4 regions of the Rhizobium sp. P43 genome follow, and region 2 is predicted to be linked to each of the others. Evidence: riboswitches for the same ligand, from Rfam matches in the RefSeq annotation. Region 2 holds a riboswitch; each other region holds the start of a gene.

Region 1 (7,266 bases), 1.3 Mb from region 2:
TGACCCATTCCAGCACGCATTCCGCGCAGACCGGGGATCACGGAACTAAAGTCTACCACTTGCAGCCAATTCGTGTATGACGTGAAGGAGTGTGTGAAGACAGGAATTGCCGGTGAACCAATGACTTCTCAGGACAAGAACAAGCCGCAAGTAGCCAACCCGACTGCCGATCTCGACGAACAGGCGCTTTTCTATCACCGCTATCCTCGTCCCGGGAAACTGGAAATCCAGGCCACCAAACCGCTTGGCAACCAGCGCGATCTGGCACTCGCCTATTCCCCGGGCGTCGCCGCCCCCTGTCTCGCCATCAAGGACGATCCGGCTGCCGCCGACGACTATACGGCGCGCTCCAACCTGGTCGCCGTCATCTCCAACGGGACGGCCGTTCTCGGGCTCGGCAATATCGGACCGCTCGCCTCCAAGCCCGTCATGGAAGGCAAGGCCGTTCTGTTCAAGAAGTTTGCGGGCATCGATGTGTTCGACATTGAAATCGAGGCCCCAACTGTCGATCAGATGGTCTCGACCATTTCGGCGCTGGAACCCACATTCGGCGGCATCAATCTCGAAGACATCAAGGCGCCCGAATGCTTCCAGGTGGAAGACCAGCTGCGCGCCAAGATGAACATTCCGGTCTTTCATGACGACCAGCACGGCACCGCGATCATTGTGGCAGCCGCAATCCTCAACGGTCTGGAACTGGCCGGAAAGGCCATAGAAAACGTCAAGATCGTCGCCTCAGGCGCCGGTGCTGCAGCGCTGGCCTGCCTCAACCTGCTCGTGATCCTGGGTGCAAAGCGCGAGAACATCTGGGTCCACGACATCGAAGGGCTCGTCTACAAGGGCCGCAACGAGCTTATGGACCCCTGGAAGGAAATCTACTCCCAGGAGACCGACAAGCGGTCGTTGTCTGAAACCATCGACGATGCAGACGTCTTCCTCGGTCTGTCGGCCGCCGGCGTCCTCAAGCCAGAACTGCTGGCCCGCATGGCACCGAAGCCGTTGATCATGGCGCTCGCCAATCCGAAGCCGGAAATCATGCCGGAAGAGGCACGCGCCGCCCGTCCGGACGCCATGATCTGCACCGGAAGATCGGACTTCCCGAACCAGGTCAACAACGTTCTCTGCTTCCCGTACATCTTCCGCGGCGCGCTGGACTGCGGCGCAACGACGATCAACGAAGAGATGAAGATGGCGGCCGTGCGCGCGATTGCAGCGCTGGCCCGCGAGGAAGTCTCGGAAGTCGCTGCGAAAGCCTATACCGGCGAAACGCCGACCTTTGGACCGGACTACCTCATTCCTTCACCCTTTGATCCGCGCCTCATCCTGCGCATCGCTCCGGCGGTCGCCAAGGCCGCAGCCGATAGCGGCGTGGCGCGTCGACCGATCACAGACTTCGATACCTATCTCGACCAACTGAACCGTTTCGTCTTCCGCTCCGGCTTCGTTATGAAGCCGATCTTTGCAGCAGCGAAGACCGCCGCGAAGAAGCGTGTGATCTTCTCCGAAGGCGAAGACGAGCGCGTGCTGCGCGCCGCCCAGGTCCTGCTGGAGGATGGCATCGGCGAACCAATCCTGATCGGCCGTCCGCAGATCATCGAGACGCGTCTCAAGCGCTATGGCCTGCGTATTCGCCCCGGCACGGATTTCGAGCTGGTGAACCCGGAAGACGATCCGCGTTATCGCGAATATGTCGACGACTATTTCTCGCTGGTCGGGCGTGCCGGCATCAACCCCGAAGCCGCCAAGACGATCGTCCGTACCAATACAACGGTCATCGGTGCGCTCGCCGTCAAGCGTGGCGAAGCCGATGCGTTGATCTGCGGCGTCGAAGGGCGCTTCGACCGTCATGTCCGTGATGTGCGCCAGATTATCGGCAAGCGTCCGGGCGTGCGTGACTATTCGGGCTTGAGCCTTCTGATCTCCCAGCGCGGCGCGATCTTCTTCACCGACACCTTCGTGACGGACGAGCCCTGCGCCGAGGAAATCGCCGAAATGACAATGCTCGCGGCGCAGGAAATCCGCCGATTCGGCATAACGCCAAAGGCTGCCCTGTTATCCCATTCCAACTTCGGATCGCGGCCATCTGCCAGCGCGTCCAAGATGCGTCAGGCCCTTCAGATCCTGCGTGACAAGGCACCGGAACTGGAGGTCGATGGCGAAATGCAGGGCGGCTCGGCCCTGTCGGAAGTGCTGCGCAAGCGCGCCATGCCGGACAGCACCCTGACCGGCGAGGCAAACCTGCTGGTCTTCCCGAACCTTGATGCCGCCAACATCTCGCTCGGTATTGTCCGCACCATGATGGATGCCTTGCATGTCGGCCCGATCCTTCTGGGCGCGGCCCTGCCCGCGCATGTGCTCTCGACATCGGTTACATCGCGCGGCGTCGTCAACATGGCAGCGCTCGCCGTGGTCGAAGCCTCCCAGCCGACAGGCTGAAGATCGAAAAAAGCGAGCGGCGCCTTGCCTCGCCGCTCGCTTCGCGAAATCTGCCATCTAGACAAGCCAAAGTGCTAGCCCCGACACTGCTCCCCTGGAAATCTAGGGCATAGTTGATGGGCGCGTCTGAAGTCTATTTTGATCTGTTGGATTGGCTGGACCGACAGGAGAAGCCTGATCCAGCGTCCACTCTCTCAAGGCTTCAGGCATCCTATGGGACCGGCCCGATCATCTATTTGAGCGGCGTGATCCCCGGCGGGCGCGTACGCGTTCAAAACATGTTCTACAGCCAGAAACGCAATGCCCAGCAATTGGCGCGGACATTGAACCGAAAGCCGATCCTCGAGCAAATTTCCGGCGTGCTCTCTGCTCTTGAGCCGATCGAGTTCATGTCCTGGCACCGGACCGCCCATCACCATCACAGGGTTGTCGGTTATCCCCTGGCCGGCAGACAGAGCTGCCTGCTCGTCGAGTTTCCCTCCAGGTTCGATGAACTGGCGGCTTGGCGCCGTCAGAACGACCGCGACATCCTGAGCCTCGCGACCCTTCTGAATGCACGTTTTATCAAAACATCAACCAGTGACCATCAGGAAAAAGCCCGGGCTCGCCCTTTGACACGTCGTGAGAGGGAGACACTGGCATGGATTGCAGCCGGCAAAAGCTACTGGGAAACCGCCGTCATCCTGGGCATTTCTGAACGCACCATCCGTCATTTCATGGCGAATGCGCGTCAAAAACTCGATGTCGTCAACAATGCCCAGGCTGTGGCGGAAGCGGTATGGCGCGGCCTGATCCCCAGGTTGGCCGAGCCCGCTTTGCAAATCCCTTGATCGTATCACAGATTGCAAGCGCTGAAGCTGTCGCCACCGTCAGTTTCATAAACGACCATTGAACTGCATTTTGCCTGTTCCGTTCTGCAAGAAGGAGCAAAGCATGATCAGGATCATCAACGGTAGCCGCAGAAGCCAGTTTCCAGCCGATATCGACGCGATGCACAGGCTGAGAAAGCGGGTCTTCCATGACCTCCTCGGCTGGGAGGTGCAAGTCCGCGACGCCTGGGAAATCGACGACTATGATCGGGCCAATCCGCTCTATGTTCTCTCCTATAGTGAGGAAGGAAAGTTGCGGGGGTCTTTGCGTCTGCTGCCAACCCTCGGGCCGAATATGCTCGACGATACATTCCCGATCCTTCTAGGCAATGGGCCGCAAATTCGTAGTGCAGCCGTGTGGGAATCCAGCCGCTTCTGCATCGACCCCGAGATTTCGCAGGACCGCGCCAGCAACCAGGTCACAATTGCCGCAGCAGAACTGATGTGCGGTGTCGGCGAACTCGGGCTCGCCTCGGACCTCAGCCATATCGTCACCGTCACGGATGTCTTCCTGGAACGCATGTTCAAGCGCATGGGCTGCCCAGGGATCCGGATCGGAGAACCTCGCCGCATCGGCGTTGTCCAGGCGGTCGCGGTATCCTGGGAGGTCTCCGAAGACCTGCTCGATAGGATGAAGGCGATTGCGGCGATCGACGGCAGCGTCTTGGAAGAGCCGATGACGCTGATGGCAGCGCAGGCCGCGTAATCCACATCGCATGGCGGATGACAGCGCATGCATCCGCCATGTCATCCGTCATTTTCATTTCACCGGCACTCGGCTATCCTGGGTTTACAAGGGCTTTATTCTGCCTTGCAAGCGACCACTGGGATCCGGATGTGCCGAGCAGAATAACAATTTCGATCGCTGTATTGCTCACGCTCGCTAGCGTCATCCCGGGCGGGGCGGAAGCCTCGGCGCTCTGCGAACGGCTGCGGGATCGGCTTGTGCTGGTCGAACAGGGCTCGCCATCGCCCGAGATCAACAGTTATGCCAGCGCGATTGCCCAGCAGAACCTTGAACTGCGCAAGGCACGCCAGGACCAGCGTCGGCTCCGCTGCCTGACTTCGTCGATTGTCCAGATACGTCCGGATGGCGGCAACGACTGCAGCGATCTTGCAACCGCGATCTCCCGCATGGAGGCCAATCGCGACATCCTGACCGCAAGGCTCGCGGATCTGCGCGCGAGCCGGGTTGCCGACACCCGTGCGGCCCTGGTCACGGCGCTTGAGGAAAATGGCTGCGGCCCGGATCAGGCCGCCTATCCAGAAGAGGCAGAGCGCATCCCCTATCTCGACAGCGTGGCAGAACCCTACCGTCCGGACAGGGCAGCGGAAGCCGCCTATTCAGCCACACCGCCGTCCATCGGAATGCTGCCAAGCGGCAATGTGCGCACGCTTTGTGTGCGCACCTGCGACGGCGGTTTCTTCCCGATCTCGTCTCAGACCTCGGCGATGAACTTTGCCCGCGACGCGGCGCAATGCCAGCAGATGTGTCCAGGGACGCAGACCGAGCTCTTCTTCCATGCTCCGGAACTGAGCGAGACAGTGGATATGGTTTCGGCGGTCACCGGCCGCCCCTATCGCGATCTGCCCAACGCCTTTCTCTATCGCAACCGTCGCAGCGATGCAGAACCCTCCTGTGGCTGCAACCTGCAGCAATACTATCAGCGCATGACGCCGAGATCTGCCGTTCCTGAGTACCAATCCTCGATCATGGAAGTCTCCCCCAAGACAAAACCGACAGAGCCGACCACCCAGCCGGTGATCGAGCGCGAGCTCGACGAGGCAAACCTGAATGTTAGGCAGGTGGGGCCCGCCTTCCTGCCGTCGGACAAGGGGACGATCGACCTCAGGAACCCCGCAGCCCCGGGACCCCAGCCGCTGCAGGAGTGACGGGCTCCTCCGGCTTTTCGCCCCAGCGGTCTTCGAAGACGAGATCGTCGAGCGACAGGCGCTGGCGCCAGCCCTTCAACGCAAGTTCCGGCACGGCATAGAGTTCATCCACATAGCCGAGGCAGAGATAGCCGATGATCTGCACCCGATCCGGTATTCCGAGGATCGCCCTCACCTCCGCCTCGTGGAATATGCTGACCCAGCCGAGGCCCACCCCTTCGGCCCGGGCGGCCAGCCAGAGGTTCTGGATCGCACAAACGGTTGAGAAAGCATCCATTCGCATATCATGGGTCCGCCCGAGCACGACCGGCCCCGCACGATCCGGATCGCAGGTGACGCAGATATTGAGCGGCGCCTTGCGGATGCCTTCCAGTTTCAGCGCGCGATAGGCGCTGCGACGCTCCTCAGGAAACATCGCCTCAGCCTCCTCATTCGCCCGGCTGAACGCCTGCCAGACCGCCTCGCGGGTCTCGGAATTGCGGATCAGCAGGAAACTCCAGGGCTGCATGAAGCCGACGGATGGCGCCGCATGGGCGGCTTGCAGCAGCCGGCGCACGAGATCGTCCGGCAGTGGATCGGGAAGGAACTGGTCGCGCACGTCACGGCGCGTATGGATGGCCCGGTAGACGGCGTCCCTGTCAGGCTCGGCAAAGGGCGCTGTCCGGACGAGAAACTCGTTCGGTCTGTCGTGCATCGTAATCCCCACAATGCGCAACCGCCCGCCGTCCACGCGGGTTCGGTCTATCTCGCCAGGCCGGTCTTCTGACTGGGCTTCATCCGCGACGCGCACCTTCCCGGATTGCTCCAGTGGCTGGGTTTCCCCTCACACGTCACGTCCGCCTCACAGCGTTGGGCACGTGCCGGATTTTCACCGGCTTCCCGATTCTCCCGCCTTCCGGCAGGCACCTGACACAGGTGTTCTACTTGACGGAGGTTGCGGAGGACAGACCAAAAGCGACAGCGTCACTCAGGCCGTGGGAAATAGCGCACGAAGGCGAAGGCCGTTCCGTCCGGCGCCCAGTTCGGCACGTTGATCGAGCCCTGCCCGCCGAAGAACTCGAGAAGCGTCTCGACATTGCCGCCATCGGCATCCATCAGCCGAAGCCTGACCTGCTTGTCACGCGGATGGCCTGTCACGTCAGCGTCGTAGGAGAGGAACAGCACCTTCTTCCCATCCGGCGACGGGTGCGGGAACCAGTCGCCGTAGCCGTCCGAAGTCAGCTGCTGCGGGTCGCTCCCATCCGTGCGCATCCGCCAGATCTGCATGGTGCCGCTGCGGCTTGAGTTGAAATAGATCCACTGACCGTCAGGCGAGTAATCGGGACCGTCATTGTGACCTTCGCCATGCGTCAGACGTCGCTCGGACCCGCCTTTCGTGGAGATCGTGTAAATGTCGAAGACACCGCCGCGATCACCACAATAGGCAAGTTCCTTTCCGTCCGGCGACCAGCCATGCCAATAGGACGGCATATTGTCGGTCACCTGGCGCGGCTCGTCGTCACCATCGCCCAGCAGATAAATGCAGGATTTGCCGTAGAGCGTATGGTCCGAAAAGGCGATCGAGGCACCGTCAGGCGAAATGCCATGGTCGTTGTTCAGTCTAACGGCAAAACCGGTGTCGATCAGTTCCGGCTCTGGGTCCTCCTCATCGAGCGGCAGGGCATAGAGAAGCCCATCGCCGTTGATGATCAGAAACTCGCCGTCCCGCGACCAGTTCGGCGCCTCGACGAGATCTTCCGTCTGCCAGACGACCTCGCATTCGCGGGTGTTGATGTCAAAGATTTCGACGGAACTGCGCATGATGCTTCCTCTCGGCCGTCCCGGATCGCTCAGCGATCGCGGAACCGGTTCGTGATCGGATAGCGACGATCGCGTCCGAAATTCTTCTTGGTGATCTTCACGCCCGGTGCCGACTGGCGGCGCTTGTATTCGGCGAGATAAAGCAGGTGCTCGACCCGGTGTACGGTCGCAATGTCATGGCCCCGAGCGACGATCTCGTCGACACCCATTTCCTTCTCGACCAGGCATTCAAGAATGTCGTCGAGAACCGGATAGGCCGGCAGCGAAT
Region 2 (7,266 bases):
GACGACAACGCTCTGGTGGGCTGACGCTCCCGAAACGGCAGGGCGGATATCAACCGCCCTGCCCCAGCAGAATACGAAAAGGCCGCCGACCGGAGATACCGGCGGCGGCCTTGTTCATGGCAGAAGGTGGTCGGATCAGGCGGCGAGGCGCTGGGCGTTGCGCGGGATCTCGACATCGATCTCCAGGATTGACACGTCCTCGTCGCGATCCATCTTGATCTGCACCTTGTCGCGGTCGAATTCGACATGCTTGGCGATCACGGCGAGGATTTCCTCCCGCAGCACGGCCACCAGATCGCTTTCCAGCGACGCCCGTTCATGGGCCAGGAGAACCTGCAGTCGCTCGCGCGCCATGGGGGCGGAACGCTGCTTGCGGAACAGGGAGAAGATGCTCATGCGGCCCTCCGCGCGAAGATCTTGTCGAGGAAGCCACGCTTCTCGCCCGGAATAGTCATCGGAATATTCTCGCCGGCCAGACGACGGGCGGCGTCGAAATAGGCGAGTGCCGGCGCACTGCGGGCATCGGCCAGCGTGACGGGGGCGCCGATATTGGAGGCGCGCAGCACGTCCATGCTTTCCGGAATGATGCCGACCAGCGGGATCGACAGGATCTCGAGCACGTCGTCGACCTTCAGCATGTCGCCGCGCTGGGCGCGATTGGCGTCATAGCGGGTCAGCAGCAGGTACTTTTCCATGCGCTCGCCGCGCTCGGCCTTCAGCGTCTTGGAATCGAGCAGGCCGATGATGCGGTCGGAATCGCGGACCGAGGAGACTTCCGGATTGGTGACGACAACGGCCATGTCGGCATGGCGCATGGCAAGGGTCGCACCGCGCTCGATGCCTGCGGGGCTGTCGCAGATGATCCAGTCGAAATACTTCTTGAGCTCGGTGATGACCTGCTCGACGCCTTCGGCGGTCAGGTTGTCCTTGTCGCGTGTCTGGGAGGCAGGCAGCAGGAAGAGCGTTTCCAGCCGCTTGTCGCGGATCAGCGCCTGCGGCAGCTTGGCATCACCCTGAATGACATTGACGAGATCGTAGACGACGCGGCGCTCGGCACCCATCACCAGATCGAGATTGCGAAGGCCTACGTCGAAATCGACGACGACGACCTTTTCGTTGCGCTGCGCGAGCGCGGCACCCAGAGCGGCTGTCGACGTGGTCTTGCCGACCCCGCCCTTGCCTGATGTCACAACAATCACCTTGCCCATGTTGTTCTCCTGTCTATCCCCGCTCAAATTCACGTCATTCTTTCAGTCATGATTGCATCCCCCTCCAGCCAAAGCTGGACGGGATGCCCCTTCAATTCTGGGTCCATGTCGTCGGTCATCGCGTAGACGCCGTCGATGGCAACCAGCTCGGATTCGAACTTACGACAGAAGATCCTTGCGTCGGCATTGCCAACGCATCCGGCGAGCGCTCTGCCGCGCAGCGCGCCGTAGATATGGACCGAGCCGCCGGCGATCACTTCGGCGCCCGACTGGACCGAACCGATGACCGTGACATCGCCCTGGGTGTAGATGACCGACTGGCCGGAGCGGATGGTTTCGCGCACGATCAGCGAGGGTGCGGCGACCGGGCTCTGCTGTACGACCACCTGCGGTGCCGCCTGCTCCGCCGGCTGCTTTTCCGCCTTACCCTTGGGCTTGGCAGTCGAGCTTTCAGCCGCTTCTTCGCGCGGCACCTCGTAATCGGCGGCGGGTTTTCCGCCCTTCAGCATCGGCGGCATGCCCGGCTCGACGAGCGAGGGGCGACCGCCTTCGATGCCCATGATCGAGACGTTGCGGGACGCCAGTTCGGCAATCAGCGCCTTGAGCTGGGGACGATCGATCTCGATCTCGGAGACATCGAGGACGACGGGACGACCGAGGAAGAAACCGGCCGAACGGGCCGCGAGATCGTCAAGCCGGACGAGCCAGTCGTCGAACGGCAGATCCGGCGTCAGGACGACGGCCAGGAAGGATCTTCCCTTGATGCGGATGGAGCGGGGTTCGGTTAGCACTTTGGTCATCTACGTAAACAAATCGTTGACCAAGAAGTATCGCCGATATGGTTAACAAAGGGTTAACGCAGCGCTTTTGCCGTTAGGAAACAGGCGGATCGGGGAGATGAAAAAGCCGCCCGCAGCACGAGGCCGGAGCGGCATATTGTTAACTTTTCCCGGCTTCAAACGGAAGCCCGGTCACGTGCCGGTGCCGATCAGTAATAGGGCGAATAGCACTGCTGGCGAGGGCCGTGATACGGCTGGAAGGTGTTCGAGTAGCTATCATAGGACCGATAGCGCGCCTGGCACCAGTCATAGTGACGCGGGTTCAGACCGGCCGCACGGGGGACGGGTGCCGGACGTGGCTGCGACGCAATCGCTCCGCCGATGATCGCACCGGCCGCAAAGGCTGCGAGCGGGTACCAGTAGCCATTGTGATAACGGTAGCCTGCGCGGCGTTCGCGATAGCCGCGATGGCCGTTCCAGTAACGGGCGCGCTCGTAGCGGTCATAGCGGTCATAGCGGTCATATCGATCGTAGCGGTCGTAACGACGCTCGCGATAGATGCGGATCTGGCCATCGATATACTGGACATTTGTGGCATCTGTCGTCGTCGTGGCCGGGGCCACCGGGCGGATGACCTGGGCCTGGGCGGGGACCATGCTGGTGACGGCGAGGATCGATGCAAGAGCGGCGACGGCCGTCGTCTTGAATGCACTCTTCATGATGTTTCTCCCTGCGTGTTTCCTGAGGCCTCGGAAAGCGGACGATCCGCCCGATCCCCTGACCTTGAAACAAAGGTTAACGATACCAGCCTGAACCCAGAATTAACGCTCTGTTCAGGGTTCGCGCCCGACGCATGGCGGCACCAGGACAGTGCGGGCGCACCAGTGCCCGTCAACGCGGATGCATGAGTTTTGTTCCTGCGACCGGCATCAATAGTAGGGCGAATAGCACTGCTGGCGGGGGCCGTGATACGGCTGAAACGTGTTGCTGCGCCAATGATAGGAGCGATAGCGCTCGGCGCACCAGCTGTGGTGTTTCGGATTGATGTCGCCCCGGTAATTCACGACATGCCGACGCTGGATCGGATAATCGACGATCACCCCTGCCCGCATGGAGCGCGGGGAGAACCAAAGCCCATTGTGATAAACATATCCCGGCCGATGCACGCGATGGCCATAGACCCGTTGGCCATGATGACGCGAATACACGGTGACCCGCTCGTAATGCCGATAGCTGGTTTGGCGTTCGTAGATGCGGACTTCGATGCCACCGGCATTCGCCGCATTCCCGGTCATCATGAAACCGGTCACGGCAAGGCATGCGGCGGCAAGAGCAGAAACAAGCTTCATGCGTGATCCCCCTTTGACTGAACCTCCACTCGCCTGCACCGGCCATCATGGCCGATCAGACCCGACCGCAGCGCGCGGCAGGAGGCTCCATCAGAGGATGCTAATCGGGGCGCTCTCGAGCGGCAAGAGGCCACGCCACATCGCAGAGCCGCAGAGACGACGAGAGGGCGAATCCGGCCCGGAATCGCCCCCTTCTCACGTGCAATTGATCGCGGAGGCGATGCTTAGGCTTCGATTTCGATGTCGCCCTTCGGCCGCGAACAGCAGGCGAGGATGTAGCCCTCGTCGATCTCGTCATCGAGAATGCCGCCATTGTGGTCCATCTCGACCTCGCCCGAGAGCTTCATGACCTTGCAGGTGCCGCAGAGACCGGATTCACAGGCAGCCCCGATGCGCACACCGGCGGCGCGGGCCGCCTGCAGCACGGTATGGCCGGGCGCGCAGAGACCGTCCTTGCCGGACATGGCAAAGGTGACCTTGGTCGGCTGCTCGCCATCGGCATACACAACGACTTCAGGCAGCTCCGGCTTGACCGGCTGGAAGGCTTCCTCGTGATACTGCTTCATGTCGAAGCCGGCACCTTCGAGCGCTTCGCGGACGGTCGCCATGAAGGGCGCCGGGCCGCAGCAAAAGACGGTGCGCTCAAGGAAATCGGGGGCAAGCAGCGCGATCTTCGCCTTGTCGATGCGGCCCTTCAAGCCCGACCAGAGCTGGCCGCGCGAGACCTGCTCGACGATGAAGCCCAGCGTCAGATGCGGCATCTCGCGGGCCTTGGCCTCAAGCTCCCAGCGGAAAATGATGTCGTCGGGCGAGCGGGCACAGTTCAGGAAAGTGATGTCGCTGTCGGGGGCCCGGTCGCTCATGTCGCGGGTCATCGACATCATCGGCGTGATGCCGGAGCCGGCGGAGATGAAGAGATACTTCTTGCCCGGATACTTGGCATAGGAGAAGTCGCCGAGCGGACCGAAAGCCTTTAGCGCCATGCCGGGCTTCAGATTGTCGAACATCCAGCGGGTGCCGATTGAATCCTTCTGCGCCTTGACCGTGACCGCGACCGTATAGGGCCTGGAGGGGCTGGAGGAAAGCGTGTAGGTGCGCATCACCGGCTCAGGCCCGACGGGGATTTCCAGCGTGACGAACTGGCCCGGCATGTAGCGGAACCACAGGTTCGGCTTGTTCGGCTTGAAGGTGAAGGTCATCACGTCTGCGGCCTCAGGCGTGACGGCGACGCATTCGAGGAGATGCTCCCGGTCTGACCAGGGGCGCATCTCGTCGACATGACGATACTGGGTGACGGCGATGTTCATGATCAAGCCACCGCAGACAGGCGGGCCTTGTCGCCCTGCAGGCGGCCCGTCATGAAGTTGGAATACCATTCGACGAACTGCATGACGCCGCCTTCGTGATCGACGGAATAGGGACCGGGCTCATAGGCCGGCGAGCGGATGCCGAAGGCGTTTTCCTCGACGATCGAGCGGTCCTGGTCGTTGGTCATGTTCCAGACATGGGTCAGCTCTTCCAAGTCGTAATCGACGCCTTCGACGGCATCCTTGTTGACCAGCCAGGTGGTGGTGACGGCGGTCTCTTCCGCCGAGATCGGCAGGACGCGGAAGGAGATCGCGTGGTCGCCGAGGATGTGGTTCCAGGTCGTCGGATAGTGGAAGAGCAGCATGGTGCCGATATGGCTGATCGGCACGTCGGCGGAAAGCGGCTTCTTCACGGCGCGCTTGCCGGACATGGTGTAGCTCTCGGCATCCTGTATCAGCGGCATGCGGGCGGTGCGGAACTGGCCAGACGGGTCCATCTTGAACTCGGACGGTAGACCGGCGGCCTCGCAGCGGGCCCAGTGCTCGGAAATGAACGGGTCGTCGCCTGCCCCTTGCACGCCGGTTGCGGTCGGGGCTTCCGGATAGGTGCGGCAGAGTTCGGGATGGTTGCTGGCGCAGTGGTAGCATTCGCGGTTGTTTTCCCAGACGAGCTTCCAGTTGCCCTTTTCGATGATCGTGTTCTTGTGGGCGACCTTTGCCTCCCAGAGGCGATGCGGCGCAAGGTACGGTTCGATCGAGGCGCGGACGGGGGTGAAATCGGCAGGCTCATTGGCGAGGCAGACGAAGATATAGCCGCCGACGCTTTCGCAATGCACGGTCTTCAGGCCGAATTCGGCCTTGTCGAAGGTCTCGCCCATCTGGCGGGCGAAGACGAGCGAACCGTCGAGATCATAGGTCCAGTTGTGATAGGGGCAGACGAGCTTGGCAGCCGCCCCCTTGTCCTTGGTGCAGACGCGGTGGCCGCGATGGCGACAGGTGTTGTGGAAGGCGCGGATGACCTGATCCTTGCCGCGCACCACGACAACGGGGTAATCGCCGATCTGGGCGGTGAAATAGTTGCCGGCGCGCGGGATCTCGCAGTCGTGGCCAATGAACAGCCAGTCGCGATACCAGATCATTTCCATGTCGAGCTTGAAGTAATCCTGATCGATATAGAAGGGCTGTTCGAGCGAGAAGCCTTCGCGGCGGTTCTTCAGCTGGCGCAGCACGGTGGCCTGCAGGTCCATGTCGTCCTCGTTTTCAAAAACTCGGGGGAGAAAAGAGCACAGCCTGTCGTCGCCTTGAGAAGGCGGTGCGCATAGCTATCTCCGGTCGCCCTCCGCAACCTCAAATGTCCGTCTGCCGAGGCTGGTTTCCGGGCTCAGGAGCATCCTTGCGGATCAGACCGACGCCTTCCCAGGTCTCCCCCCAGTGGCAATGTGTCGGTCCTTCACTCCACCACCGTTGCGGGGGCAGCGCCGGATTTTGACCGGCTTCCCGATTTCCCGCCCCCTTAGGAGGGCAGCACCTCGAGCTTCACTGCATCTAATCACAGGCCAGCGCCACACGCTGCGCTGCGAAACGACACGGCGGAAATCGTTTGCGACATCCCACAGACGGTGTGGATTCAGGCCAAGTCGCCAAATTTCTCATTCTTTTCCGACATCTGCGCGCGAGCAAAACACCAGGCGCCAAAAAGCGTGGCGCAAACGAGCGATCGACAAGGATTTTTCCGATTTGCGCTGCGGCAAGCCTCGCGAAACCTCGACAACGCAGAATACCGTCAAATCATGATTAACCATGCTGCGCTAAGCTCAAGCAGTCAGTCCGGGTACCGTCAGAGCGTCGAGATGCAGAAACTGAGATACTACGCGGCTCCCAAAGGGGAAACGAAATCGGCGCCGCCCGCCAAGGCTGTCCATACCGAGTTCCTCAGAACCGGTCGGATCTCGCGTAGCCGCGAGGACTGGCTGCCGGATGAGCGCCGTTATCTCACCTATGAAGAGGTCGCGGAGCGGACGGGTAAACGCCTGGAGCGGGCTGCCGAGACGACGCATGAGCGGATCAACGGCTTTCACCGCTCCATCAAGTTTCCCAAGATCATCTTTCACCGCACCCTGAACAACAGCCCGCATCTGGGCTATTGCCACGTCACGGCAGCGCGAACGAATTTCGCCCAATATGCGGATGTGAAATGGGCCTTCTACATCGCCAACTTCTTTGCGGAGCTTGGCGGCGAAGAGGTGTTCTTCGAGCAGATCAAGCAGAATTACGGGCGGATGTATTTCGCCGTTGCAATCAAGCCGGAAGCGGAAGCGAAGTCGATGACGATCGACCGGTCAATCCGAGACAATGGTTTGCTGTTCCAGACGGTCGATCCGAAAGAAGCACTTCGAAACGTGCTGATGCTCGGCGCGCGTGACGCCGAGCTCAGGAAGATTATCGCCAAACTCTAGGGGAAGGCTGCGGCGCTCAGGCGCCGAAACCGCCGACCGGCTTCTTCTTGTAGAGCAGCCAATCCTTCGAGACGTAGTCGCTCACCCCATAGATCGTCACGGTATCGCCGCCGGCGGCCTTGGAGGTTGCAAGGGCCTTTTCAGCAAAATTGGTGAAATCGAAGGCG
Region 3 (7,266 bases), 870 kb from region 2:
CTGATGTTCTACAAGGTTGCCGAGCCGTTCAAGGAAGGTGCAAGCGTCAATGTCACGTTGACCTTCGAAAAGGCCGGTGCAGTGGACGTGGTGCTTCCGGTCGGTCCGGCACGAGGCAACTGATCCAGATCGTCAGTCCATGAAACACGAAACCGCGGCCGTCACCGGTCGCGGTTTTTTCTTTGCCGTCGGGATCAGCTTCTCAGGCGACTGAGTTCTTGTAGGCCTCGATTGTTTCCTTCAGCGTCGCTTGCTCGAACTGCTGTTGCGTCGAGGTGAGGAAATAAAGGGCGAGCGCCGGGGGCTGGACGACGTTCACCATAGCCCTTAGCCGGAGATCTTCGCTTTGCGCCGCCTGCTGGGCGAGCAAACGCGTGTGTTCCTCCACATAGGTAGCGCGGGATACGCGCTGTGGCGGCTTCACCGGTTCCATTGCGTAGGCCGCAGTATGGGCAGAGACTGTGACAACCTGTGTCATGGGCGTTTCCAGATACTATGTAACGATATTAGCATAAACCACGGGTATCTATGCATCTTTAAGTCGAATGAGAAAAATTGAATAAAACTAGATTTGATCGGACGTGAACGAAAAAAAGCCCTGTTTTGCGCCAGATCAAGGCGTGGCCCGCCCCTGTCTTGCAGGATAAATACAAAGCAAGGGAGGAACGGGCAGATGATCGTACTTGTGGGTTACGCGACGATCGAAGGTCAGACGCGCAAGATCGCCGAAGCGGTCGCGTCGACAATCGAAGCGGCCGGGCACAGAGCCCTTCTCTTTGATATCACGTCGGGCGGAGAATATACGCTTGGCCATCCCGAGGCGGCGATCCTCTGCGCCCCCGTCCACGCGGCGCGCTATCCGGCGGCCTTCGCCGCCTTCGTGCGCCAGGAGGCAACCTGGCTCAACAGCATTCCCTCCGCCTTCGTTTCGGTATCCATGCTGATCCGCAGCGAGTTCGAGGAGGAGCGGGAGGAGGCGACGCATTTCCCCGATACGCTGCTGCAGGAGAGCGGCTGGAAGCCCGGCATGATCCATCACGCAGCCGGAGCGCTGCGCTATACCGAATATGATTTCTTCAAACGCTGGATCATCCGGCGTATGGCCGAGCATGAAAACGCGCCCACGGATGTGTCCAGAGATCACGAATTCACCGACTGGACGGCTCTGTCCGCTTTCGTGACGGAGTTTCTAGCGTCGGCCAAGGGTTGACGCGGCGGCCTGGACCGGCTTGAACGGCTGAGAGGGCTGTTCAAGCCGGAGGTTTCCATGTTCAACATCCTGCTCGTTGCCGCCGGCGGTGCGGCGGGGTCCGTGGCGCGTTATCTGACGGGGATTGCCATGACCCGCCTGCTCGGCCCAGCCTTTCCCTGGGGCACGATCACCGTCAACATCGTCGGTTCTTTTGTGATCGGACTTCTGACAGAGATGATTGCCCGGAAGTTTTCCGCGCCCCTGGAACTTCGCCTCCTCCTTGTCGTCGGTTTCCTGGGCGGTTTCACCACCTTTTCGTCCTTCTCGCTCGATACGATGGCGCTCTTCGAACGCGGTGAGGGCTTGACCGCCTTTGCCTATGTCTTTGCGAGCGTTGTTCTCTCGCTGGCCGCCGCTTTCGGTGGACTTGCCCTCGGACGCAGCCTGTTCTGAAACGCATCTGCGCATTTCGGCTTTCCCTTTCCGCCCGAAATCTACTAAAGGCACGGGATAAGTGGGTGGAGAACCCGAGTAGAAAGTATCCTCATGGCAGGCATCGAACATATCACCGTGGAGGCCGACGAGGCCGGCATGCGGCTCGACCGTTGGTTCAAGATCCATTATCCGGGTCTTGGCTTCGGCGCGCTCCAGAAGCTTCTGCGCTCCGGCCAGGTGCGCGTCGACGGCGGTCGCGTAAAGACCGACGCCCGCGTTCAGCCCGGCCAGGTCGTGCGCGTTCCGCCCATGGATGTCGACGCCAAGAAGACCGGCCCGATCGCAAGCCACGATCTGAAACACGGCGACGACCACGAACTTCTGTCGCGCATGCTGCTGCACGAGGACGAAAAGGTCTTCGTCTTGAACAAGCCCGCCGGCCTTGCCGTGCAGGGTGGCTCGGGCCTGACCCGCCATATCGACAAGATGCTGGAAGCCTGGACGAGCCGGAAGGGCGAGAAGCCGCGCCTCGTGCATCGCCTTGACCGTGACACCTCGGGCGTTCTTGTCGTTGCCCGCACGCGCGGCGCCGCCCAGAAGCTGACGGCGGCCTTCCGCGAGCGCGATACCAAGAAGGTCTACTGGTCGCTGGTGAAGGGTGTGCCGCGCAAGCACGAGGACAAGATCTCGACCTGGCTCACCAAGGACCAGACCGACGAAGGCGACCGGATGCGCGTCTGCAAGCATGGCGAGGAGGGGGCGGACCACGCCGTCTCCTACTACCGTGTCATCGATACGGCCGCCCAGAACCTCGCCTGGCTGGAGATGGAGCCATACACCGGTCGTACCCACCAGCTGCGCGTTCATGCGCTGCATATCGGTCACCCGATCATCGGTGATCCCAAATATTTCATCGACGACCACAACTGGGATTTCCCCGGCGGTATCCAGAAGCGGCTGCATCTGCATGCCCGGCATATCGACCTGCCACATCCGAATGGCGGACGCCTCAAGGTAACGGCGCCGCTGTCGCCGCACATGGTGCAGAGCTGGAACCTGCTGGGTTTCGACCAGGCGGATGGGGACAGGGACGCCGAATGAAGCTTGTTCTCTTCGATTGCGACGGCACGCTGGTCGACAGCGCCGGCCTGATCCATGAAGTCATGCGCCACACCTTCATTGCTTTCGGCAAGCCGGAACCGGCACTTGAGACGACCAAGTCGATCATCGGCCTGACGCTCGACATCGCGATCGCCCGCATGGATGGCAAGCCGCATGCCGACGACGAGGCAGTCGCCATGGCCGCGCACTACAAGGCGATCTTTGCCGATGTCCGCCGCGACTCCGGTTTCGGCGAAACCATGTTCGATGGCATCCGCGATGTCCTGGACGCCCTGATCGCCCGCGACGACATCTGGCTCGGCGCCGTCACCGGCAAGTCGCGCCGCGGTCTGGAGATGATCCTTGAAGGCCATGGGCTGAAGCCCCATTTCCTCTTCTGCCGCACGGCCGACGAGTGCCCGTCCAAACCGCATCCGGCCATGGTGACCGAATGCTGTGACGAGGCCGGCATCGCCCCGCGCGAGACCATCGTCATCGGCGATGCCATCTACGACATGCAGATGGCCAAGGCCGCCGGTGCAACCGCAATCGGCGTGTCCTGGGGCTATGCCAAGGCGGACGACCTCTGGAAGGCCGGTGCCGATGCCGTGGTCGAACGCCCCGCCGACCTTCTGGCCTATATCCACTAGGAGCCTTTGATGCGCGACGAACTCAGCCAGGACATCTTCGGGACCTTTATCCCGGAGCCCAGTCATGAGGACCCGGTGCGCCGGGCGCAGATCCAGATGAAGCGACCGCTGCCGAAGCGCTTCTACGAGAGCGTCGGGATCGAGGCGCGCGAGGATGGCTTCTCGATCACGCTCGACGGCAAGCCGGTCAAGACCCCTGCCAAGAACCTGCTGACGCTGCCGACCCGCGAGGCAGCCGAACTCGTCGTGGCCGAATGGGCCGGGCAGGGCGAACACATCGACCCGGCAACCATGCCGGTCACCAAGCTCGCCAATACGGCGATCGACGCGGTGACCAATAGCCTGGACGAGGTCTTTGCCGAGATCGTGCGTTTTGCCGGCACGGATCTGCTCTGCTACCGCGCCGACGGCCCGAAGGAACTGATCGACCGCCAGTCGGCCCGCTGGGATCCCGTCTTGTCATGGGCTGCCACGGCGCATGGCACCCGCTTCTTCCTCGTTGAGGGCGTGATGCATCAGGAGCAGCCACAGGAAGCGGTCGCTGCCTATGCCCGCGCCCTTGAGCGTTATCGCGATCCGTTCCGGATTTCCTGCCTGAACGTGGTGACCACGCTCACCGGCTCGGCGGTGCTGACACTCGCATTTGCCGAAGGCGCCTTCGATCTCGATGAGGTCTGGACGCTTGCCCATCTCGATGAGGACTGGACGATCGAGCATTGGGGATCCGATGCCGAGGCCGAAGCGCGCCGAGAGGCCAGGTACGGTGAATATGCCTCGGCCGCAGCGCTGTTCCACGCGATCCAGTCGCAAAGTTAACCATCCACTAACCATACATGGCGAATTGTCGGACAGGTCGAGAATCACCTGTCCGGGGTCGTCATGTTTGCGCAGAGCCTTCGCATCGCCTTTGCCTTGAGCCTGACCATGCTGCTGGGCTCCTGTACGCTTTTCCAGGGACGCAGCATCGATCGACCTCTGGTCTATTTCGTCCGCAACGTCACGGTGATGGCCGATGCGCGGGTTCCCCTTGAACTGCTGGAGAGCGTGGACCGTCGTGTTTCCTCCGCCATCGCTGCGACCCGGGCTCCGCAGGGCGCCGAGCGTGTTGTTCTGCTCGTGAAGATCGATCGTCTCGGCTTTGGCGAGGGCGCCCGTCGCCGTCTCGCCCAGGCTGACTTCACCGTGACGGCCGTTTCGGTCGAAACCGGCGAGCCGGTGGCCAAGGGAAGTTTCCGGGTCAACAGCCCGACCGACGACCCGCGCTGGGCCCGCCACGCCCTTGCGGAAGAGATTGCCGCCCGCATTCGCTTCGCCTTCTCCTTGACCACGCCGCGCATCCGCAAGTCGCTGTCGCCCCGGACCGTGTCGACACGGCTTGCTTCAGATCCGCCGCCGGTGACCGCGCCGGCTTCTTCGGCTCCTGATGCGCGCGCCGCCACCACCCCGTCAGTGCCTCAGCCACAAAAGCCTGTTGTCGTTGCCGTGCCGCCCACGCCCGCACCGCCGCCGCAGGAAATGGCAGCTCCTCCGGTTGCGGAAACGCCGACCGTCAGCCCCGCTGCACCGCCACAGCCTGCCCGTCGAGCCGCCGATGTCGGCAAGGGTACACCGGTCGAACAGGGAGCCGTCGGCACCATTCGCCTTCGACCAGACTGTGACCCCGCCGTGACGCCGACCTGCCCGGCGACCCCTTGAGCCATGCCCGGGCGCAATGACGCATGCGTGCGCCGCAGCCGTGATTGACTTGGGCCCGACCTCGGCCTAATCCTCGTGATGGATGGTTTCCGGACGGCAGAGATGTTGTCCGGAGAGCAAAAGGGAATGCGAAGGCGTGGACCCCAACCGGGCACGCGGAACGCAGCCGACCCCGCGACTGTATTGCAGCGAGGGTTCTCCATCCGCTCTGCCGTTTCAGGTGGTGACGGGTCGCAGGGTGCGACCGGCCGATCGAAAACGGCAAAGCGGAAAAGCCACTGGGGTGGCAACACGATCAGCCGGGGCAGGACGCCTCTTTCTCTACGAATCGTCCGCTCTTTCGTGTTGTCGCAAACCCTGGGAAGGCGAGGAGAACCCGACGGTCCTTTCGAAGACCACGACCTGCGAGCCAGGAGACCTGCCATCCACGGGCATGGTGCCCACACTGGGGAGGTTTCCCCGTTGCCAGCACGGAGGTTGTCGTGGCGACGTCTTGCATCCGCGGGTCCTTGTCGACCCGACGGTGCCGGTCCGTTTTTTGGAGCCGGGCATCGTTTGATCTTTCGTGCATGCTGAAGGCATGCGCCACAGACCGTCTGCGCGCGGTCGAAGGTCATGGCAACCCATGACCGCATCCCATTCCCGATCCATCCTGGTTCTCGGTGGCGCCCGCTCGGGCAAGTCACGCTTTGCCGAGGGATTGGCCCGCGATACCGGCTTTGACAGGTTTTACCTCGCCACTGGCCGCGCCTGGGACGAAGAAATGCGTGCCCGCATCGAGACCCACAAGGCCGACCGCGCAGATGATGGCTGGACGACCCATGAGGAGCCCGTCGATCTCGTCGGCGCGCTGAAGGCGCTGGACCAGCCCGGTCGCGTCATCCTCGTCGATTGCCTGACGCTCTGGGTCACCAATCTGATGATGGAGGAGGGCAGTGATGTCGACGCGGACGGCGCGGCACTGGCGGCCAGTCTCGGGGAACTCCAGGCCACCGTCATCTTCGTCTCCAACGAGGTCGGCCTCGGCATCGTGCCCGAAAACAAGATGGCCCGCGCCTTCCGCGACCATGCCGGCCGTCTCCACCAAGCCATCGCCGCTCAAGCGGCAGACGTCTATTTCGTTGCGGCCGGATTGCCGCTGAAAATGAAGGGTTGAACCATGTTGCAGCAGAAGATCCCCGCCACCGTCATCACCGGCTTTCTCGGCGCGGGCAAGACCACCATCATCCGCAACATGCTGATGAATGCCGGCGGCAAGAAGATCGCGCTCATTATCAACGAGTTCGGTGATCTCGGCGTCGATGGCGATGTACTGAAGGGCTGCGGCGCCGAGAATTGCACCGAGGACGACATCATCGAGCTCACCAATGGCTGCATCTGCTGCACGGTGGCCGACGACTTCGTGCCGACCATGCAGAAGCTGCTCGACCGCGACGTGAAGCCCGACCATATCGTCATCGAGACCTCGGGTCTGGCGCTGCCACAGCCGCTGGTCGCCGCCTTCAACTGGCCTGACATCCGCACCCGCGTCACGGTCGATGGCGTTGTCACCGTGGTCGACAGCGCGGCTGTTGCCGCCGGTCGTTTCGCCGATGATCATGACGCGGTCGCTGCCCAGCGCGCCGAGGACGACAATCTCGACCACGAAAGCCCGATCGAGGAGCTGTTCGAGGACCAGCTGACCTGCGCCGACCTCATCGTGCTCAATAAGACCGACCTGCTCGACGCTGCCGGCATCGCCGCGGTGCGTGCAGAAGTCACAGGCCGCACCAGCCGCAAGCCTTCGATGATCGAGGCGAAGAATGGCGAAGTGCCTTCACTCGTGCTGCTCGGGATCGGCGCCAGCACCGAAGACGACATCGAAAACCGCAAGTCACATCACGAGCTGGAGCACGAGGCACTCCATGCCTCGGGCGAAGACCACGACCATCATCATGACCACGACGAGTTCGAAAGCTTCGTCCTGAAGCTCGGCGCGATCAAGGACCCGGCGGAGTTCGTCGACCGCCTGAAGCCGGTCATCGAGAAGCACGACATCCTGCGCCTGAAGGGCTTCATCGACGTGCCCGGGAAGCCGATGCGCCTCGTCATCCAGGCCGTCGGCACCCGCATCGACACCTATTTCGACCGTCCCTGGACATCAGCCGAGAAGCGCGAGACGCGGCTTGTGGTGATCGGCCTGCATGAATGGGA
Region 4 (7,266 bases), 900 kb from region 2:
TGGAAGAAGGCCGGATCCGTGTAGAAATAGCGGTAGTTGAACAACCCACCGAAGCTGACATTGGCCGGATTGAGCAGATTGTAGTTCTGGAAGGAGAACCACAAGGTCATCGCCAGCGGCACGATCATCCAGATCAGCAGGAGACCGACGGACGGCGCCATCATCAGACGGGCCAGGGTGCGTGTGTTTTGAGTAGCCATGATAAAGCTCGCCCTGATGGCCCCAAGCGGACAAGGTCCGGGACCCGTTGGAGGCAAAGTGACAACGACCGGCATTGGCCGCAAGCGGTCGAGGTCTCTCCTGCCCGGATCGCAATCCGGGCAGGCAGGTTTGGGAGGTGGATTATTTGATGTAGCCGGCGCGGGTCATTTCGCGCTCGGTCAGGCTCTGTGCCTGGGCCAGCGCATCATCGACCGACATTTGGCCTGCAAGCGCTGCCGAGAAGAGCTGACCGACGGAGGTGCCGAGGCTCTGGAACTCGGGGATCGCCACGAACTGCACGCCGACATAGGGCACCGGCTTGACGGTCGGGTTCTTCGGGTCAGCCGCGTTGATCGAGTCCAGCGTCATCTTCGCGAAAGGCGCCGCCGTCTGGTATTCCGGGTTCTCGTAGAGAGAGGTCCGCGTACCCGGAGGAACGTTGGCCCAGCCTTCCTTTGAAGCGACGAGTTCGAGATATGCCTTGCTGGTTGCCCAGGAGATGAACTTCTCGGCAGCTTCCGCCTTCTGCGAGCCTGCCGGAATGGCGAGGTTCCAGGCCCAGAGCCAGTTGCCGCGCTTGCCGAGACCGGTGTCGGGGGCGAGCGCGAAGCCCACCTTGTCGGCAACGGTCGAATCCTTCGGGTTGGTCACGAAGGAAGCGGCGACGGTGGCGTCGATCCACATGCCGCACTTGCCCTGCTGGAAGAGCGCAAGGTTCTCGTTGAAGCCGTTCGACGAGGCGCCCTGCGGGCCGGCGTCGTTCATCAGCTTGACGTAGAAGTCGAGCGTGTTCTTCCATTCCGGCTGATCGAACTGCGGCTTCCAGTTCTCGTCGAACCAGCGGGCGCCAAAGGCATTCGATGTGGCCGTCAGGAAGGCCATGTTCTCGCCCCAGCCGGCCTTGCCGCGCAGGCAGATGCCGTTGATGTCGTTGGCGCGGTCCGTCATCTTGCGGGCAGCATCGGCGACAAATTCCCAGGTCGGCGCGTCAGGCATGGTGAGCCCGGCCTTCTCCATCAGGTCCTTGCGGTACATGATGAACGAGGATTCGCCGTAGAACGGAGCAGCATAGAGCTTGCCGTCATCGCCGGTCAGGCCCGAGCGGATCGCCGGCAAAAGGTCATCGACATCGTAGTCGGCACCGAGGTTTTCGAGCGGCAGCAGCCAGCCCTGCTTGGACCAGATCGGAACTTCATAGGTGCCGATCGTCATGATGTCGTACTGGCCGCCCTTTGTCGCGATGTCGGTCGTGACGCGCTCGCGCAACACGTTCTCTTCGAGCGTGACCCACTCGACCTGGATGTCGGGGTTCTTGGCGGTGAATTCCGAGGTCAGACCCTGCATCCGGATCATGTCGCCATTGTTGACGGTTGCGATCGTCAGGGTTTCGGCCGAGGCCATGCCGGCAAGCGCCAGCGCTGAGCAGGCGCCCAGCAAAATCGTCTTCAAGTTCATGTCTTCCTCCCAGAAGAGTAATGAGCATTCGCTTTGCTCATGGGCAATTACTCACTTCAAGGGCGAAAAATGTCAATCCAGATTCCTTGCTGCGGTGCCGCAAGGATGACCTAAATCCATGAAATCCAATTGAAAAATTTAGTCTATCTCAGCTGGAGAGGAGATAGCGTGCCGCCTCTTCATCGGTAATCAGGCTGTTGATATGCCCGCCGCGCACCGCCGCGAGAATCGCCGGATGCTTGCGTCGACCCCGTGCCAGACCGACAACGGTCGAGGTTTCCCGCGAGGGGATTTCCAGGCTGGCAACCCGCTCATTGACAGGATGCTTGAGCAGTGTGCCGTCTTCTCCGAAAATCCAGCCACAGATTTCGCCGACGGCCCCGGCGCCCAGAAGATCCTGCATCTCGTCGGGTTTCAGAAAGCCGTCGACCAGAAGCGGCGCCTTCATGTTCATTTCGCCGACGCCGACGAAGGTGACGTCCGATTGCCGGCCGAGCGCAATGGTGGGCGCCACGAGCGGTTGCTTGTGCAGAAGCTGTTTTTCATCGGCTGAGGACACGATAACCGGGAGCGGCATCGGGAAATGGGGTGCCTTGATCGCATCGGCCATCGAGAAGATGACGTTGAAATAGGCGGCCGATCCATCTGGACTGATGTTCCCGGTCAAAGAGACAATCTTGTGCTGCGGACATTCCATGGGCGAGAGCTGATCGATCATCGCGCGCAGCGTGCGGCCAGTGCCCATCGCGATGACGAGCGGATCGGTCTGTTTCAGCCAGCGCTCAAGCTGCGCTGCGCCGGCTTCCGCAACGCCCACGGTTGCGGATTCAGACCCGGGATCGGTGGGAACTATCTCCACCTCCTTCAGTCCGAACTTGCGTTTGAGGGCGTCGGCAAGTTCAAGGCAGGCTGCGATCGGATGATCGAGCCGCACCTTGATGAGCTTTTCCGCGACAGAGAGCGAAACCAGGCGCTGCGCGCTCTGGCGCGATATCCCCATGGCGGCGGCGATCTCGTCCTGCGTCCGGCCGGCGACATAATAGAGCCATCCGGCCCGAGCCGCATCATCCAGTCTTGTGTGACCCTCACCACGTCGTGCCATGCAGTCTCCTCCCAGTCCAAGACACTGCTGCCAATTTTGCCGATCCGTGTCAAATCCGGCCTCTGCTTCCAAAGGTCCGCGGGAACGTCCGGACGGGTGACCGGTTGAGCCTTTGAGGCACTTCAACCTCAGGGTCATGATGATGATACGCCGGATCTCAATGGTCGCTGTGGAGAGGGAAACGCTTGGCTCAGTAGATGTCGCCAGGCTAGCCGCAGCCGAGATCCATGGGCGAAGGATTTCGCCCGATCCCTGGACGTAGACCATGGACGAGTACAACAAGCGCTGATCGAGCCCGCGAGGTCTGACACATTGCCATTGTCATGGTGTCGAAGTGAAACCGTGACGGTACTCTCCCCAAGGACGGGACAAAATCACACTAGACAAATGTAACGATATTACATAACAAAACGACAAGACTTGACTGACGGGGCTCGCTGGCCTTAATCAAACAGATGACGGTTCCCCAGCGGATGACTCCGAGGGGATTAATAGGGAACACGGTGCGGACGACCCAACAGGGACCAAGACCGTGGCTGCCCCCGCAACTGTAGGCGGATTGCTGTCATCCTTTCGGCGCGTCAGCGCCGGGCCACTGCGCTTTGTCGTGGGAAGGTGGATGCAGCAGATATCCGTAAGCCAGGAGACCTGCCGTCAAGTGGGAAAAAACGTAGCGGACGGGGTGTGCCGATGGATACGAACTGGCTTTGCGGCCGCGCGTCTTTGCGCGTGCAACATATTGTCATTTTGCCTCCGGAGATCTCCTGCGGAGGGCTTGGGTGGCAGAATCAAAACGACATCATGTAACGGTATGCACCGACTGCCGGCGGCGTGGCGAAACATGCCGGCCAGGCCTTGATCTGCTGCATCGTCTGACGGACAGCCTTCACCGGCTCGGAGCCGATACCGGCTCCGATTTCATGGTCGCGGGAACCGTCTGCATGGCCGGCTGCGATCGCCCGTGCACGATTGCCTTTCAGGCGTCTGGCAAGGTCACCTATCTCTTTGGCGATGTTCAGCCCGACACCGACCTTGAGGCCCTGGTCGATTTCGCGGACCTCTATCTGCGTATGCCGGATGGCATGACGCGTGAGGCCGAGCGACCTGCAGGCCTGCGTGGCAAGACCCTTGCCCGCATCCCGGCTGCGATCCTTGTGTCGGAAATGAGCCCGGAGGCCGTCCAATGAGTTGCGATACGCTCGGCTGCTCCGTTACCGTATCCGGTCTCGCCTGGGGACCGAAGCTCGGCCACTATCTCGTTCGCGATGTAAGCTTCAGCATCGCCGCCGGCGACCGGCTCGCGATTGTCGGACCAAACGGTGCGGGCAAAACCTCTCTGCTTCGCTGCCTCTATCGCGGCGTGACACCCCTTCAGGGAAAAGTGGAAATCGACGGGGCGGATCTTCGCGGCCTCTCGCCCCGCCAGCTCGCCCGCAAGATTGGCGTTGTCCTGCAGGAAATGCCCGCTGATTTCCCGTTCACCGCCCGAGACGTCGTGATGATGGGGCGGGTGCCGTGGCGCCAGGGTCTGACCGGCTGGGCGGAACGGGATCATGAGGCCGTCATCCATGCGCTCGAACATCTCGATGTCGTGGGGCTTGCCCATCGCCAGTTCTCCACCCTGTCGGGCGGGGAAAAGCAGCGAGTGCTCGTCGCCAGAGCCCTGGCACAGGACCCGCAGATCATCATCCTCGATGAGCCGACGAACCATCTCGATATTCGCCACCAGCTGGAGATCCTCGATCTCTTGGCGGGGCTCCAGCTGACCATCATCACCACGCTGCACGATATCAATCTTGCCGCCTCTTTCGCCTCGCATGTCGCCATCATGCATCACGGCCGGATGACGGCATTCGGCAGTCCGGAGGCAATCCTAACCGAGGATGCCGTATCGCAGACCTTCGGCGTCAGTGCCCGCATGTATTCGGTCTCGAGCTCATCCAGTCATGCCGGCCATTTCACCTTTTCCAGAACGCTCAGCTAAAACTGAAAGGCATAAACCGTGTTCAAGATTTCTCTCGTCGCTTCCTCCGTCACTTTGCTGGCAGGACTGGTTGCTGCAACGTCCGCAGCCGCTTTCCCCGTCACCGTGAAAAGCTGCAACCGCGATGTCACCTTTGACGCCGCACCGGCGCGTGCAATTTCTAACGACGTCAATCTGACCGAGATGATGCTGGCGCTGAAGCTTCAGGACCGAATGGTTGGCTATACCGGTGTTTCCGGCTGGAAGACCCTGGACGAGAGCTTGCGGGAAGGTGTTCGGGAACTGCCGGAGCTTTCGCCCAAATATCCGAGTAAGGAAGTCCTGCTGAACGCCGACGCCGATTTCTTCTTCGCCGGCTGGAACTACGGCATGAAGGTCGGCGGCGAGGTGACGCCCGAGACGCTCGCCCCCTTCGGCATCAAGGTCTATGAGCTGACCGAATCCTGCATCCACATCATGGCCAAGAACAAGCCGACGATGGACGACATGTTTGTCGATCTCCTGAATCTCGGCAAGATCTTCGGCGTCGAGGATCGTGCCGAGGCGCTGGTGGCTGGCTACCGCAAGCAGCTCGCCGACATCACCACACGGATCGGCGCCGTCGAAAAGCCTGTGCGCGTTTTCGTCTATGATTCTGGTACCGAAAAACCCTTCACCTCGGGCCGCTTTGGCATCCCGACGGCGATGATCGAGGCCGCTGGCGGCGTCAACATCATGGAAGACGTGGAAAAGAGCTGGACCGAAGTCTCCTGGGAGCCGGTCATCGAGCGCAATCCGGAAGTCGTCGTGATCGTCAACTACGGTGAAGTGACCGCGGAGCAGAAGATCGCCTTCATGAAAGAAAACCCGGCCTTCAAGAACCTCGACGCAGTCAAGCAGGATCGCTTCGTGGTCCTGGAATATGTCGAGGCCACGCCCGGTCCGCGCAATGTCCAGGCCATCGATCGCCTCGCGAAGGCCTTCCATCCTCGCAATATGTGACACTTCTGGCGGGGCCGTGGACGCGGCCCCGCCCGGCAAGGAATAGGCAAGGCAGCAGTAATGCAGGGTCGATTGTTTCTCTGGACGGGTCTGGCTATGGTGCTGCTCGTCCTGTGCGTAACCGCAGGCGTGTCCTTAGGCTCGGCCGCCATTCCGGTCGAAACCGTCTGGGCGATCATCGTCAACAAGCTCGCACCGGGCACCTTCGAGCCGACCTGGTCGCCGGGACGCGAAAGCATCGTTTGGGATGTCCGCTTTCCGCGTGTCCTGCTGGCGGCGCTGGTCGGCGCAGGATTGGCCGTCGTTGGTACGGTGCTGCAGGCCGTGACCCGCAATCCTCTGGCTGACCCGCATCTGCTCGGCGTGTCCTCCGGCGGTGCGCTTGGAGCCGTGATCGCGCTGCTTCACACGGGCCTCGTCTTCGGCCTCCTGACTGTGCCGCTGTTTGCCTTTGGCGGTGCGCTGCTCGCAACCGGTGCCGTCCTCATGGTCACCCGCTTCTCGGGCGCTGCCGCAGATCGGCTGGTGCTTTCCGGGGTTGCGATTGCATTCGTGGCAACCGCGCTGGCCAATCTTGCCATCTTCTTCGCCGATCCGCGTGCCGCTCACACGGTGGTATTCTGGATGCTGGGCGGTCTCGGCCTCGCGCAATGGGATCACATCCCGTACCCGGCCGTGACGCTCGCCCTGGGTCTCGCTTTCGTGATGCTGCGGGCGCGAGAGATCAATGCTTTGGCCATGGGCGACGAAACGGCCGCCACGCTCGGCGTCGTCGTGCCCAGATTTCGCGCCGAACTCTTCCTTGTGACGGCCCTCCTGACGGGGGTCATGGTCGCCTTCTCCGGCGCAATCGGCTTTGTTGGACTGCTCGTGCCGCATTTTGTCCGCCTGATCGTGGGGAGTGACAATGTCAGGGTCATTCCCTGGTCGGCATTCCTCGGGGCCATCGTGCTGATCCTCGCCGACATCGTCTCCCGCACCATCATGGCACCGGAAGACGTTCCGATCGGTGTGGTCACCGGACTGGTCGGCGGCGTCGCATTCATTCTCCTCCTGCGCCGCCGGTAATTCTCATTCCTCTATTGCTCCTCTTTCGTTTTTGCCTAGATTGAAGAAAAACGAAAAAAGGGGAGGGGCCGATATGATTTTCTCGGCAAGGCAGGCAGAGATCATGGCTCTGGCCAAGGAGCATGGCCGCGTCCTGGTGGATGAGCTCGCGGCGCGCTTCGCGGTCACGCCGCAGACAATACGCAAGGATTTGAACGACCTGTGCGATTCCCGCGCCCTCAACCGCATCCACGGTGGCGCTGTCTATCCCAGCGGAAATGAAAACGTCAAATACGAAGCGCGCCGCTCCATGGCGGCCACCGAGAAACAGGCGATCGGTCGCGCCGCAGCCAGCCTGATCCCGGACAATTCCTCGCTTTTCATCAATATCGGCACCACGACGGAAGCCGTCGGCGACGCGTTGATCGACCACAAGGAATTGATGGTCATTACTAATAACATCAATGTTGCCAATCGTTTGCGTATCTTTCCCTCG

What was found. A riboswitch is a leader RNA that binds a small molecule or an ion and turns the genes downstream of it on or off. The one in region 2 is predicted to bind cobalamin.
Region 1: linked by a shared signal. The riboswitch ahead of bluB (5,6-dimethylbenzimidazole synthase) and the one ahead of AC1PUL_RS13115 (aromatic ring-hydroxylating oxygenase subunit alpha) in region 2 are both predicted to bind cobalamin.
Region 3: linked by a shared signal. The riboswitch ahead of cobU (bifunctional adenosylcobinamide kinase/adenosylcobinamide-phosphate guanylyltransferase) and the one ahead of AC1PUL_RS13115 (aromatic ring-hydroxylating oxygenase subunit alpha) in region 2 are both predicted to bind cobalamin.
Region 4: linked by a shared signal. The riboswitch ahead of AC1PUL_RS17555 (DUF1636 domain-containing protein) and the one ahead of AC1PUL_RS13115 (aromatic ring-hydroxylating oxygenase subunit alpha) in region 2 are both predicted to bind cobalamin.

What each region holds. Positions count from the first base shown of each region.
Region 1 covers NZ_CM161539.1:1,284,595-1,291,860, reverse strand. Annotated here, with positions in the region: gene AC1PUL_RS06385 (NADP-dependent malic enzyme) at 121-2,436, shown strand; gene AC1PUL_RS06380 (helix-turn-helix transcriptional regulator) at 2,553-3,266, shown strand; gene AC1PUL_RS06375 (acyl-homoserine-lactone synthase) at 3,370-4,011, shown strand; gene AC1PUL_RS06370 (DUF2865 domain-containing protein) at 4,143-5,198, shown strand; gene bluB (5,6-dimethylbenzimidazole synthase) at 5,155-5,892, opposite strand; cobalamin riboswitch at 5,934-6,123, opposite strand; gene AC1PUL_RS06360 (TolB family protein) at 6,162-6,998, opposite strand; gene AC1PUL_RS06355 (NAD+ synthase) at 7,028-7,266, opposite strand, start outside.
Region 2 covers NZ_CM161539.1:2,599,810-2,607,075, forward strand. Annotated here, with positions in the region: gene AC1PUL_RS13080 (PhoX family protein) at 1-24, shown strand, start outside; gene minE (cell division topological specificity factor MinE) at 136-396, opposite strand; gene minD (septum site-determining protein MinD) at 393-1,208, opposite strand; gene minC (septum site-determining protein MinC) at 1,238-2,008, opposite strand; gene AC1PUL_RS13100 (BA14K family protein) at 2,197-2,706, opposite strand; gene AC1PUL_RS13105 (BA14K family protein) at 2,917-3,336, opposite strand; gene AC1PUL_RS13110 (FAD-binding oxidoreductase) at 3,561-4,643, opposite strand; gene AC1PUL_RS13115 (aromatic ring-hydroxylating oxygenase subunit alpha) at 4,646-5,890, opposite strand; cobalamin riboswitch at 5,993-6,190, opposite strand; gene AC1PUL_RS13120 (DUF6656 family protein) at 6,494-7,099, shown strand; gene AC1PUL_RS13125 (GGDEF domain-containing protein) at 7,116-7,266, opposite strand, start outside.
Region 3 covers NZ_CM161539.1:1,728,422-1,735,687, reverse strand. Annotated here, with positions in the region: gene AC1PUL_RS08625 (copper chaperone PCu(A)C domain-containing protein) at 1-123, shown strand, start outside; gene AC1PUL_RS08620 (hypothetical protein) at 203-478, opposite strand; gene AC1PUL_RS08615 (flavodoxin domain-containing protein) at 674-1,210, shown strand; gene crcB (fluoride efflux transporter CrcB) at 1,268-1,645, shown strand; gene AC1PUL_RS08605 (RluA family pseudouridine synthase) at 1,739-2,728, shown strand; gene AC1PUL_RS08600 (HAD-IA family hydrolase) at 2,725-3,378, shown strand; gene AC1PUL_RS08595 (ATP12 family chaperone protein) at 3,388-4,194, shown strand; gene AC1PUL_RS08590 (hypothetical protein) at 4,258-5,073, shown strand; cobalamin riboswitch at 5,140-5,513, shown strand; gene cobU (bifunctional adenosylcobinamide kinase/adenosylcobinamide-phosphate guanylyltransferase) at 5,699-6,229, shown strand; gene cobW (cobalamin biosynthesis protein CobW) at 6,233-7,266, shown strand, end outside.
Region 4 covers NZ_CM161539.1:3,497,909-3,505,174, reverse strand. Annotated here, with positions in the region: gene AC1PUL_RS17570 (carbohydrate ABC transporter permease) at 1-200, opposite strand, end outside; gene AC1PUL_RS17565 (ABC transporter substrate-binding protein) at 343-1,656, opposite strand; gene AC1PUL_RS17560 (sugar-binding transcriptional regulator) at 1,805-2,758, opposite strand; cobalamin riboswitch at 3,201-3,428, shown strand; gene AC1PUL_RS17555 (DUF1636 domain-containing protein) at 3,538-3,945, shown strand; gene AC1PUL_RS17550 (ABC transporter ATP-binding protein) at 3,942-4,742, shown strand; gene AC1PUL_RS17545 (ABC transporter substrate-binding protein) at 4,770-5,723, shown strand; gene AC1PUL_RS17540 (FecCD family ABC transporter permease) at 5,784-6,791, shown strand; gene AC1PUL_RS17535 (DeoR/GlpR family DNA-binding transcription regulator) at 6,865-7,266, shown strand, end outside.